DNA from 3 places in the Streptomyces sp. NPDC005728 genome. Region 1 is predicted to be linked to each of the others. Evidence: riboswitches for the same ligand, from Rfam matches in the RefSeq annotation. Region 1 holds a riboswitch; each other region holds the start of a gene.

What was found. A riboswitch is a leader RNA that binds a small molecule or an ion and turns the genes downstream of it on or off. The one in region 1 is predicted to bind thiamine pyrophosphate.
Region 2: linked by a shared signal. The riboswitch ahead of thiO (glycine oxidase ThiO) and the one ahead of ABZ471_RS02515 (thiamine ABC transporter substrate-binding protein) in region 1 are both predicted to bind thiamine pyrophosphate.
Region 3: linked by a shared signal. The riboswitch ahead of thiC (phosphomethylpyrimidine synthase ThiC) and the one ahead of ABZ471_RS02515 (thiamine ABC transporter substrate-binding protein) in region 1 are both predicted to bind thiamine pyrophosphate.

Annotation. Positions count from the first base shown of each region.
Region 1 is NZ_JBEXYL010000002.1:155,860-159,127, forward strand. It holds gene ABZ471_RS02505 (hypothetical protein) at 1-269, shown strand, start outside; gene rlmN (23S rRNA (adenine(2503)-C(2))-methyltransferase RlmN) at 395-1,501, shown strand; TPP riboswitch at 1,526-1,633, shown strand; gene ABZ471_RS02515 (thiamine ABC transporter substrate-binding protein) at 1,707-2,816, shown strand; gene ABZ471_RS02520 (iron ABC transporter permease) at 2,858-3,268, shown strand, end outside.
Region 2 is NZ_JBEXYL010000070.1:43,399-46,666, forward strand. It holds gene ABZ471_RS34435 (thiazole synthase) at 1-18, opposite strand, end outside; gene thiS (sulfur carrier protein ThiS) at 22-234, opposite strand; gene thiO (glycine oxidase ThiO) at 231-1,391, opposite strand; TPP riboswitch at 1,389-1,500, opposite strand; gene ABZ471_RS34450 (hypothetical protein) at 1,554-1,904, shown strand; gene ABZ471_RS34455 (FAD-dependent oxidoreductase) at 1,937-3,169, shown strand; gene ABZ471_RS34460 (Rv2175c family DNA-binding protein) at 3,235-3,268, shown strand, end outside.
Region 3 is NZ_JBEXYL010000023.1:83,471-86,738, forward strand. It holds gene thiC (phosphomethylpyrimidine synthase ThiC) at 1-1,330, opposite strand, end outside; TPP riboswitch at 1,323-1,496, opposite strand; gene ABZ471_RS17985 (YibE/F family protein) at 1,568-3,157, shown strand; gene ABZ471_RS17990 (SsgA family sporulation/cell division regulator) at 3,253-3,268, opposite strand, start outside.

The DNA of each region.
Region 1 (3,268 bases):
ACGCAGTGCGGGAGCGCTGGGCGGCAACCGTCACAACCCTGCCTGTCGGGACCCAGATCACCGGAGAGGTCATCGGTCGCCGGCGCTTCGGGGTCTTCATACGTATGGATGGCGTGCCGGACGCCATAGCACTGGCGGAGATCACGGCCATGCCGCAGGAGATGGATCTTCCGCCCCTCGGGGCCTCCGTCAGTGGTGAGGTCTTCTGGCACGCCTACAACCACCAGGTCAGGGTCCGGCTCGACGAGTGGCGGGCGGCCCACGAGTGATCGCCCCTGGGCCGTCCCTGGGCCGTCCGAGGCCGCTCAGCAGCGACCGATGATGCCTACTAACGACAGTCGTAGCAGGCGGCAGCCGCAGGTCACCGAGTTTGATCTGCGACACTGGTACAGCCATGCCTAAGCCCGGAGAACTCACTTTCGTCGCCCCGCGCGGAGCCAAGAAGCCGCCGCGGCATCTCGCCGACCTCACGCCCGCCCAGCGCAAGGACGCGGTGGCCGAGATCGGTGAGAAGCCGTTCCGTGCCAAGCAGCTCTCGCAGCACTACTTCGCGCGGTACGCGCACGACCCCGAGCAGTGGACGGACATCCCGGCCGGCTCGCGGGACAGGCTGCGCGAGGCGCTGTTCCCGGAGCTGATGACCGTCGTGCGGCATCTGTCGACCGACGAGGGGACGACGCGCAAGACGCTGTGGAAGCTGTTCGACGGCACGCTCGTCGAGTCGGTGCTGATGCGGTACCCGGACCGGGTGACGATGTGCATCAGTTCCCAGGCCGGGTGCGGGATGAACTGTCCCTTCTGCGCCACCGGGCAGGCGGGGCTCGACCGGAATCTGTCGACCGCCGAGATCGTCCACCAGATCGTCGACGGGATGCGGGCTCTGCGGGACGGCGAGGTGCCCGGAGGGCCGGCGCGGCTGTCCAACATCGTCTTCATGGGGATGGGGGAGCCGCTCGCCAACTACAACCGGGTCGTGGGAGCCATCCGGGCGCTCACCGATCCCGCTCCGGACGGCCTCGGGCTCTCCCAGCGCGGCATCACGGTGTCGACGGTCGGGCTCGTGCCCGCCGTCCACCGGCTCGCCGACGAGGGCCTCAAGTGCCGGCTCGCGATCTCCCTGCACGCGCCCGACGACGAACTGCGCGACACCCTCGTCCCCGTGAACACGCGATGGAAGGTGCGCGAGGTGCTGGACGCCGGCTTCGAGTACGTGGAGAAGTCCGGGCGCCGGCTGTCGATCGAGTACGCGCTGATCCGCGACATCAACGACCAGGCCTGGCGAGGTGACCGGCTCGGGCGGCTGCTCAAGGGCAAGCCCGTGCACGTCAACCTGATTCCGCTGAACCCCACGCCGGGGTCGAAGTGGACCGCCTCCCGGCCCGAGGACGAGAAGGCGTTCGTCGAGGCGATCGCCGCCCACGGGGTGCCCGTGACCGTCCGGGACACCCGTGGGCAGGAGATCGACGGGGCGTGTGGTCAGCTGGCGGCCACCGAGCGGTAATCTTTCCACGCCAACAACATCTTCATATTCCGACAGGGGAGCGCCACAGCGCTGAGAGTGCGGCAATCGGGCCGCAGACCCTCTGAACCTTGCCCAGGTCATTCTGGGTAGGAAGTTCGGTCATCACTCATGCTGTTGCGCCCTGCCCGGGTCCGTGCCCGGGCGGGGCCGCGTTCTTCCTGGCCAACCCCCAGGAGGACATCCAGTGCACAACAAGACCCTCGTGGCCGTGACGATAGGGCTCGGCCTCGTCACCCTGTCCGCGTGCGGATCGACGGACACCAAGGGTTCCACGGACTCCAAGACCGTGACCCTTGTCAGCCACAACTCGTGGGCCGTCTCCAAGAACGTACTCAAGGACTTCGAGAAGCAGTCCGGCTACACGGTCAGGGTCCTGGAGGACGGTGACGCCGGGCAGGCCGTCAACAAGGCGATCCTGACCAAGGACAACCCGCAGGGCGACGTCTTCTTCGGCGTCGACAACACCCTGCTGTCCCGTGCCCTCGACAACGGTCTCTTCCAGCCGTACACGGCGAAGGGCCTGGACACCGCCGGTGCCGCCTACCAGCTCGACAAGGACAAGCACCGGGTCACGCCCGTCGACTACGGCGACATCTGCGTCAACTACGACAAGGCCTACTTCAGCGAGCACAAGCTGACCCCGCCGCAGTCCTTCGCCGACCTCGCCAAGCCGGAGTACAAGAACCTCCTCGTCACCGAGAACGCGGCCACCTCCTCGCCCGGCCTCGGCTTCCTGCTCGGCAGCGCCGCGCAGTACGGGGATGGGGGCACCTCCCGCTCGAGCGAAGCCGAGAGTGGGGGAGGGTGGCAGGACTACTGGAAGAAGCTCAAGGCCAACGGCGTCAAGGTCGTCGACGGCTGGGAGCAGGCCTACCGCCAGGAGTTCTCCGGCTCGTCCGAAGGGAAGAAGGCCGGTGGCGACCGTCCGCTCGTGGTGTCCTACGCCTCCTCCCCGCCCGCCGAGGTGATCTACGCCAAGAAGCGGCCGAGCACCGCACCGACCGGCGTCGCGACCGGCACCTGCTTCCGGCAGATCGAGTTCGCCGGGCTGCTGAGCAACGCCCGGAACACCAAGGGCGGCAAGGCGTTCATCGACTTCCTGCTCTCCAAGCAGTTCCAGCAGGACATGCCGCTGAACATGTTCGTGTACCCGGTGGTGCAGGGTGCCGCGGTGCCCGCCGACTTCACCGAGTACGGCCCGGCCGCCAAGAACCCGGAGACCATGGCCCCCGGCAAGATCGCCGCCAACCGCGACCAGTGGGTCAAGTCGTGGACGTCGCTCGTACTGAAGTAGCCGAAGGGCGGACGCGCGGGAGCGCGGCGCGGCTGGGGCTCATGGCTCTGCCCGTCGCGTTCTTCGCCGTCTTCTTCGCCTGGCCCGTCGCCGCGATCGTCGCGCGCGGGCTGAAGACGGACGGCGTCTGGCAGTTCGGGCGCATGGCGGATGTCGTCACACAGCCGGACATCCGGCACGTGCTGTGGTTCACCACCTGGCAGGCGCTCGCCTCCACCGCGCTCACCCTGCTGCTCGCCCTGCCCGCCGCCTATGTCTTCGCCCGCCTGGACTTCCCGGGCAAGCAGCTGCTGCGGGCCGTCGTCACGGTCCCGTTCGTGCTGCCGACCGTCGTCGTCGGTACGGCGTTCCTCGCGCTCGTCGGCCGTGGCGGGCTCCTCGACGACCTGTGGGGCCTGCGGCTGGACACGACCGTGTGGGCGATCCTGCTGGCGCACGTCTTCTTCAACTAC
Region 2 (3,268 bases), on a different contig from region 1:
GAAGGGATCGTCGGCCATGGGTCAGCCTCCTTGTACGGCGGTGAGGACTTCGACGCGGTCGCCCTCGGCGAGGGCCGTGGCCGCCCACTGCGCGCGCGGGACGACGGTTTCGTTGACTGCGGCTGCCACCCCGGAGGGCGCCGCGGTGAGGGTCTTCACGAGGGCGTCCAGGGCGGTGCCCGGGGCGACCTGGTGGCGCGCCCCGTTCACGGAAATGGTGACGGCGATGGTCATACGGACGGCTCCACGAGAACGTCGCCGAAGCGCTTCGGCGTGAACGGACGGGCCTGCTCCGGCAGCTCACCGGTGACCAGCACCTCAGCCATCACATCCCCGGTGACCGGCGTGAGCAGCACCCCGTTGCGGTAGTGCCCGGTGGCCAGCAGCAGCCCGTCGAACCCGGACGGGCCGAGCAGCGGCGCGTTGTCGGGGGAGCCGGGGCGCAGTCCCGCCCGGGTCTCGGTGAGGGGCAGCTCGGTGATACCCGGCACCAGCTCGTGGGCGTCGCGCAGCAGCTCGTACACGCCGCCCGCGGTCACCGTGGTGTCCCAGCCCAGCTCCTCGCTGGTCGCGCCGACGACCAGCTCGCCGTTCTCCCGCGGCACCAGGTAGACCTGGCTGCCGCGCACCACCGCCCGCACGGTACGGCTCAGGAAGGGCGCGTACCGGCGCGGCACGGTCAGCCGCAGCACCTGCCCCTTCACCGGCCGCACCGGGGGCAGTACGTCGTCCGGGACGCCCGTCAGACGCCCGCTCAGGCTGCCGCCAGCGAGCACGACCTGCTCCGCGCCCAGCCGGGTGCCGTCGGTGGTGGTGACCCCGGCGGCCCGGTCACCCGCGACGTCGAGCCGCTCGGCCCACGACCGGTGGAACACCACCCCGGCCCGCTCGCATGCGGCCACCAGGGCCGACGCCAGTCGCCTCGGATCGATCTGGTGGTCCCCGTCCACTCGCAGCCCGCCGCGCACCCCGGGCGCGAGCATCGGCTCCAGGCGCCGGCACTCCCGTCCGGAGAGCCACTCCGACGCCAGGCCCGAACGCCGCTGGAGCGCGTGCAGTTCGCGCAGGTGCGCGCGGTCGTCGGCATCGAGGGCGACCGCAAGCGTGCCGCACTGCCGGTAGCCGAGGTCGTGGCCGGTCAGCTCGGTCAGCTCGGCCGCGAAGTCCGGGTAGCGGCGGGCGGATTCCAGGTTCAGGGCGAGCAGCGTCTCCTCGCCGTAGTGCAGTTCCGTGACGGCGGCCAGCATCCCCGCCGCAACCCGCGCGGCGCCGCCGCCGGGCTCGGGGTCCACCACGGCCGTGGCGAGCCCGCGCTGCGCGGCACGCCAGGCCGTGACCAGGCCGATGATTCCGCCCCCGATGACGAGGACGTCGGACGTACGTGACGACATGGGCGTCCAGCCCCTCCCTTCGCCGGCATGACCCGGATCAGGTTCGTACGGTCGGAGGCCGCCAGCCTCCCTCTCAGCCCGGTGCGTCCGGGCTCCCGCGAGTGCTTGTACGGTGGCCACCCTAGCCCGCGGAGCACCACGCTTGTAAGGGAGCCCCTGTCCATGGCCCGCTCGCTCGACGGACTGATCCTGGCCCCCGTGGCGGACCAATCCCCAGGTCAGGTGGGTACGCGCACCCGGTTCGCGTACCACGAGCAGGACGGCGAGATCTGGGCCGAGTACACCGGCGGTGACGTCGTGCGCGGCCATCTGATCGGCACCCGGCGGGGCGACCGGCTCGACTTCCGGTACGTGCAGCTCAAGCACGACGGGACCACCTCCTCGGGGCACTGCGCCTCGACGGTCGTGGAGCTGCCGGACGGGCGGGTGCGGCTGGAGGAGACCTGGGAGTGGGAGTCGCAGCCGGGGTCCGGGACGAGCGTTGTGGAACAGGTCACTGAGCACGCCCGCTGACTGACGATTTGTCAGTTGACTATGGTGATCGGGTGAGCGAGCAGACACCGCAGCAGGGCACGTCACAGGGACGGCGCGTGGTCGTCGTGGGCGCGGGGATGGCCGGGGTGCAGACCGCGGTCGCCCTGCGCGAGCAGGGCTTCACGGGCGCCGTCACGCTGATCGGCGCCGAGCCCCACCAGCCGTACGACCGGCCGCCGCTGTCCAAGGCCGTGCTGCTCGGCAAGGCCGAGGGCTCCGCCTTCGACGTCGACTTCGAGTCGCTCGGCATCGAACTGCGGCTCGGCTGCGAGGTGCTGGGCGTGCGTACCGGCGACCACGAGCTGGACACCGAGGCCGGCCCGGTCCCGTACGACGTGCTGGTCCTCGCCACCGGCGCCGAACCGATCCGGCTGCCGGGCACCGAGGGCGTGCCCGGCGTCCATCTGCTGCGCACCCTGGACGACGCCGACCGGCTGCGGCCGGTGCTCGCCCGGCAGCACGACATCGTGGTCGTCGGCGCCGGCTGGATCGGCGCCGAGTTCGCCACGGCCGCCCGCGAGGCCGGCTGCACCGTGACCGTCGTCGAGGCCGCCGAACGCCCGCTCGCGGGCGCGCTCCCGCCCGAGGTGGCCGCCCCGATGGCCGCCTGGTACGCCGAGAGCGGAGCCGAGCTGCGCACGCACGCGCGCGTGGAGCGCGTCGAGCCCGGCACGGTGGTGCTCTCCGACGGCTCGCGGCTGCCCGCGGGCGCCGTCGTGGTCGGCATCGGTGCGCGCCCCGCCACCGCCTGGCTGGCCGGCTCCGGCATCGAGCTGGGCGCCCACGGGGAGGTCGTCGCCGACGCCCGGCTGCGCACCTCCGTCGAGAACGTGTACGCGGTCGGCGACTGCGCCTCCTTCCCCTCGGCCCGCTACGGCGCCCGGCTGCTGGTCCACCACTGGGACAACGCCCTGCAGGGCCCGCGCACGGTCGCCGCGAACATCCTGGGCGAGACCCCCGTGGTCTACGACCCGGTGCCGTACTTCTGGTCCGAGCAGTTCGGCCGGTTCGTCCAGTACGCCGGCCACCACGCCTCCGCCGACCGCACGGTCCGGCGCGGCGACCCGTCGGGCCCGGCCTGGACCGTCTGCTGGCTGCGCGAGGACCGGCTCGTGGCCGTGCTGGCCGTGGGCAGGCCACGCGACCTGGCCCAGGGCCGACGGCTGATCGAGGCCGGCCGCCGCCTGGATCCCGAGGTCCTGGCCGACCCGGCCCGCCCCCTCAAGGAGGCCATCGCCGACTAGGCGCGTACTCCCAGGTGGCCGGGCCTGGCTTCCTACTGTCAGTGGTGGATGGCAGGCTAGATTCCGTGACCGAGATTGACGCAAAGATCGATGCTCTCG
Region 3 (3,268 bases), on a different contig from region 1:
CACCGATGCCGGAGGTGATGTGGTCGTACGCCGGCGCGACGTCTGTCGTCAGCGGGCCGAGCGTATAGAACGGAGCTTCATCGCAGATCTCCTGCTGAAGGTCGATGTTCTCCTTGATCTTGTGCATCGGGACGTGGCCCGGGCCCTCGATCATGGTCTGTACGTTGAAACGCTTGGCGATCGTGTTGAGTTCCCCGAGCGTCCGCAACTCCGCGAACTGCGCCTCGTCGTTGGCGTCCGCGATCGAGCCCGGCCTGAGGCCGTCGCCGAGCGAGTACGTGACGTCGTAGGCGGCGAGAATCTCGCAGAGCTCCTCGAAGTTCTCGTACAGGAACGATTCCCTGTGGTGCGCCAGGCACCACGCGGCCATGATCGAGCCGCCGCGCGAGACGATGCCGGTCTTGCGGTTGGCCGTGAGCGGCACGTACGGCAGGCGCACGCCCGCGTGGACGGTCATGTAGTCCACGCCCTGCTCGGCCTGCTCGATGACGGTGTCCTTGTAGATCTCCCAGGTCAGTTCCTCGGCCCTGCCGTCGACCTTCTCCAGCGCCTGGTAGAGCGGCACCGTGCCGATGGGGACGGGGGAGTTGCGCAGCACCCACTCGCGGGTCGTGTGGATGTTGCGGCCGGTGGAGAGGTCCATGACCGTGTCGGCGCCCCAGCGGGTCGCCCACGTCATCTTCTCGACCTCCTCCTCGATGGAGGAGGTGACCGCGGAGTTGCCGATGTTGGCGTTGACCTTCACCAGGAACCGCTTGCCGATGATCATCGGCTCGATCTCCGGGTGGTTGACGTTGGCCGGCAGCACCGCACGGCCCGCGGCGATCTCCTCGCGGACCACCTCGGGAGAGACGTTCTCCCGAATGGCCACGTACTCCATCTCGGGCGTGATCTCGCCCTGGCGCGCGTACGCGAGCTGCGTGACCGCCTTGCCGTCACGGCCCCGGCGCGGCTGACGCGGGCGCCCGGGGAAGACCGCGTCCAGATTGCGCAGCCCGCCGCGCGGCGAGGTGTGCTTGATCCCGTCGTCCTCGGGGCGGACGGGACGGCCCGCGTACTCCTCGGTGTCGCCGCGGGCGATGATCCAAGTCTCCCGCAGCGGCGGCAGGCCCCTGCGGACATCGGTATCGACGAGCGGATCGGTGTACGGGCCCGATGTGTCGTACAGCGTGACCGACTGCCCGTTGGTGAGGTGCACCTGACGGACAGGCACGCGCAGGTCGGGGCGGGTGCCCTCGACGTACGCCTTGTGCCAGCCGATGGACTTCCCGGCCTCCTGGGACTTCTCGTCCTGGACGGAGGCAGGCGTGCGTGCGTCCTTGTTGGTCATGAGACCTACTCCCTACGCCGGCATTACCCGGTAACAGGTTCGGCGGTCGACGCAGCGGTTTCCGTCTGTCGATGTTTCCCGTGAAACCACGTTCCACGTGAAACATCGCGAATACGGAGGTCAGCGCCCTCTCAGCCCGGTGCTCCGAGCTCCCGCGTGTGCAAAGGTGGCTCCACGCTAGCGTCAATTCGGGCGCGGTGAACAGAGGGCCCCTACCGTTCTTGCGATGATCTGGCGGTGACCACGACGGAGCAGTACCCGTACCCGCCCCCCGAGCCGCCGCGCGGAGGCGGCTCCGGACAGGGCGGCGGACACGGCCATGACGGCCACGGAGGCGGTGAAGGGCCCGGCCGGGCTCCCCACGGCAGCAGCGGTGCCGCCGACGGCCACGGGCCCCTGCAGCCCGGCCAGAGAACCGGCCACAGCCCCGGGCAGGCTCAGGGGCACGGGCACCTCCACGCGTCGGGTACCGGCGGCAGCCACGGGCATCCGCATGGCCCCGGCCCGGGCGATGGACATGGCCACACGCACGGTCACAGCCACAGCCATGGACCCGCCGCGCCCGTCTCGAAGCATCTGCGCAAGGTCATCGCGGCGATCCTGATCCCGTTCACGGCTGCGGTCGTGGTCGGCCTGGTCCTGCTGTGGCCCGGAGGGGCCCCGTCGCACGAGCGCACCGGCGTGGGCTTCGACCGCCAGACGCAGCAGGCCACGGTCACCAAGGTCATCGAGGTGAGCTGCAAGTCGGTGAACGCCTCGGGGGACACCCCGACGGGCGACACCTCCACCGCCGAGGGCAATTCCGCGCAGCAGGAGGCGAACGGCACCTGCAAGAAGGCGACGATCCGCGTCGACACCGGAAACGACAAGGGCCGTACGTTCACCGAGATCGTGCAGCCCGACCAGTCACGGCAGTTGCGCCAGGGCGAGGAGGTCGTGGTCGCCTACGAGCCCTCGGCGCCGAAGGACCTGCAGTACTCCGTGACCGATGTGAACCGTAAGTTCCCGATGGCGCTGCTCGCGGGGATCTTCGCGCTCGCCGTCGTGGTGGTGGGCCGGATGCGCGGTGTCATGGCGCTGGTCGCACTGGCCGTGAGCTTCATGGTGCTGACGCTCTTCATCCTGCCCGCGATCCTGCAGGGGTCGAATCCACTGCTGGTGGCCGTCGTCGGGTCGAGCGCGATCATGCTCATCGCGCTCTACATGTGCCATGGGCTGTCGGCCCGTACGTCGGTCGCGGTGCTCGGCACGCTGGTCTCCCTGCTGCTGATCGGCTTCCTCGGCTCGGAGTTCATCGACTGGGCCGCGCTCACCGGCAACACGGACGACAACACCGGTCTGATCCACGGCCTGTATCCGTCGATCGACATGAGCGGTCTGCTGCTGGCCGGCGTCATCATCGGCTCGCTGGGTGTCCTGGACGATGTGACGGTGACGCAGACGTCGGCGGTCTGGGAGCTGCACGAGGCCAATCCGGCGATGGGCTGGCGCGGGCTGTACCGGGCGGGCATCCGGATCGGCCGTGACCACATCGCCTCCGTGGTCAACACCCTCGTGCTCGCCTACGCCGGTGCCGCGCTGCCGCTGCTGCTGCTGTTCTCGATCGCGCAGAGCAGCGTGGGCACGGTCGCCAACAGCGAGCTGGTGGCCGAGGAGATCGTGCGCACGCTGGTGGGCTCGATCGGCCTGGTCGCCTCGGTCCCGGTGACCACCGCCCTCGCCGCGCTGGTGGTGTCGGCCGACCGGCCGGCACCGGACACGGCGGCCCCTGCTGGTGCCCAGCCCGCTCCGGCGCGCGGCGGCAGAGGCCGCCGCCGGAAGCGGTGAGCGGGCCCTGCCGGCCGGAAACCCATTGAAGAAGCGTTCCTGCGCAGTCTCACACGGCACGGCGGAGCGCCCGGCGCCTCCGTTGCCGTAACGCTTCAGCCGGCGCTCTGC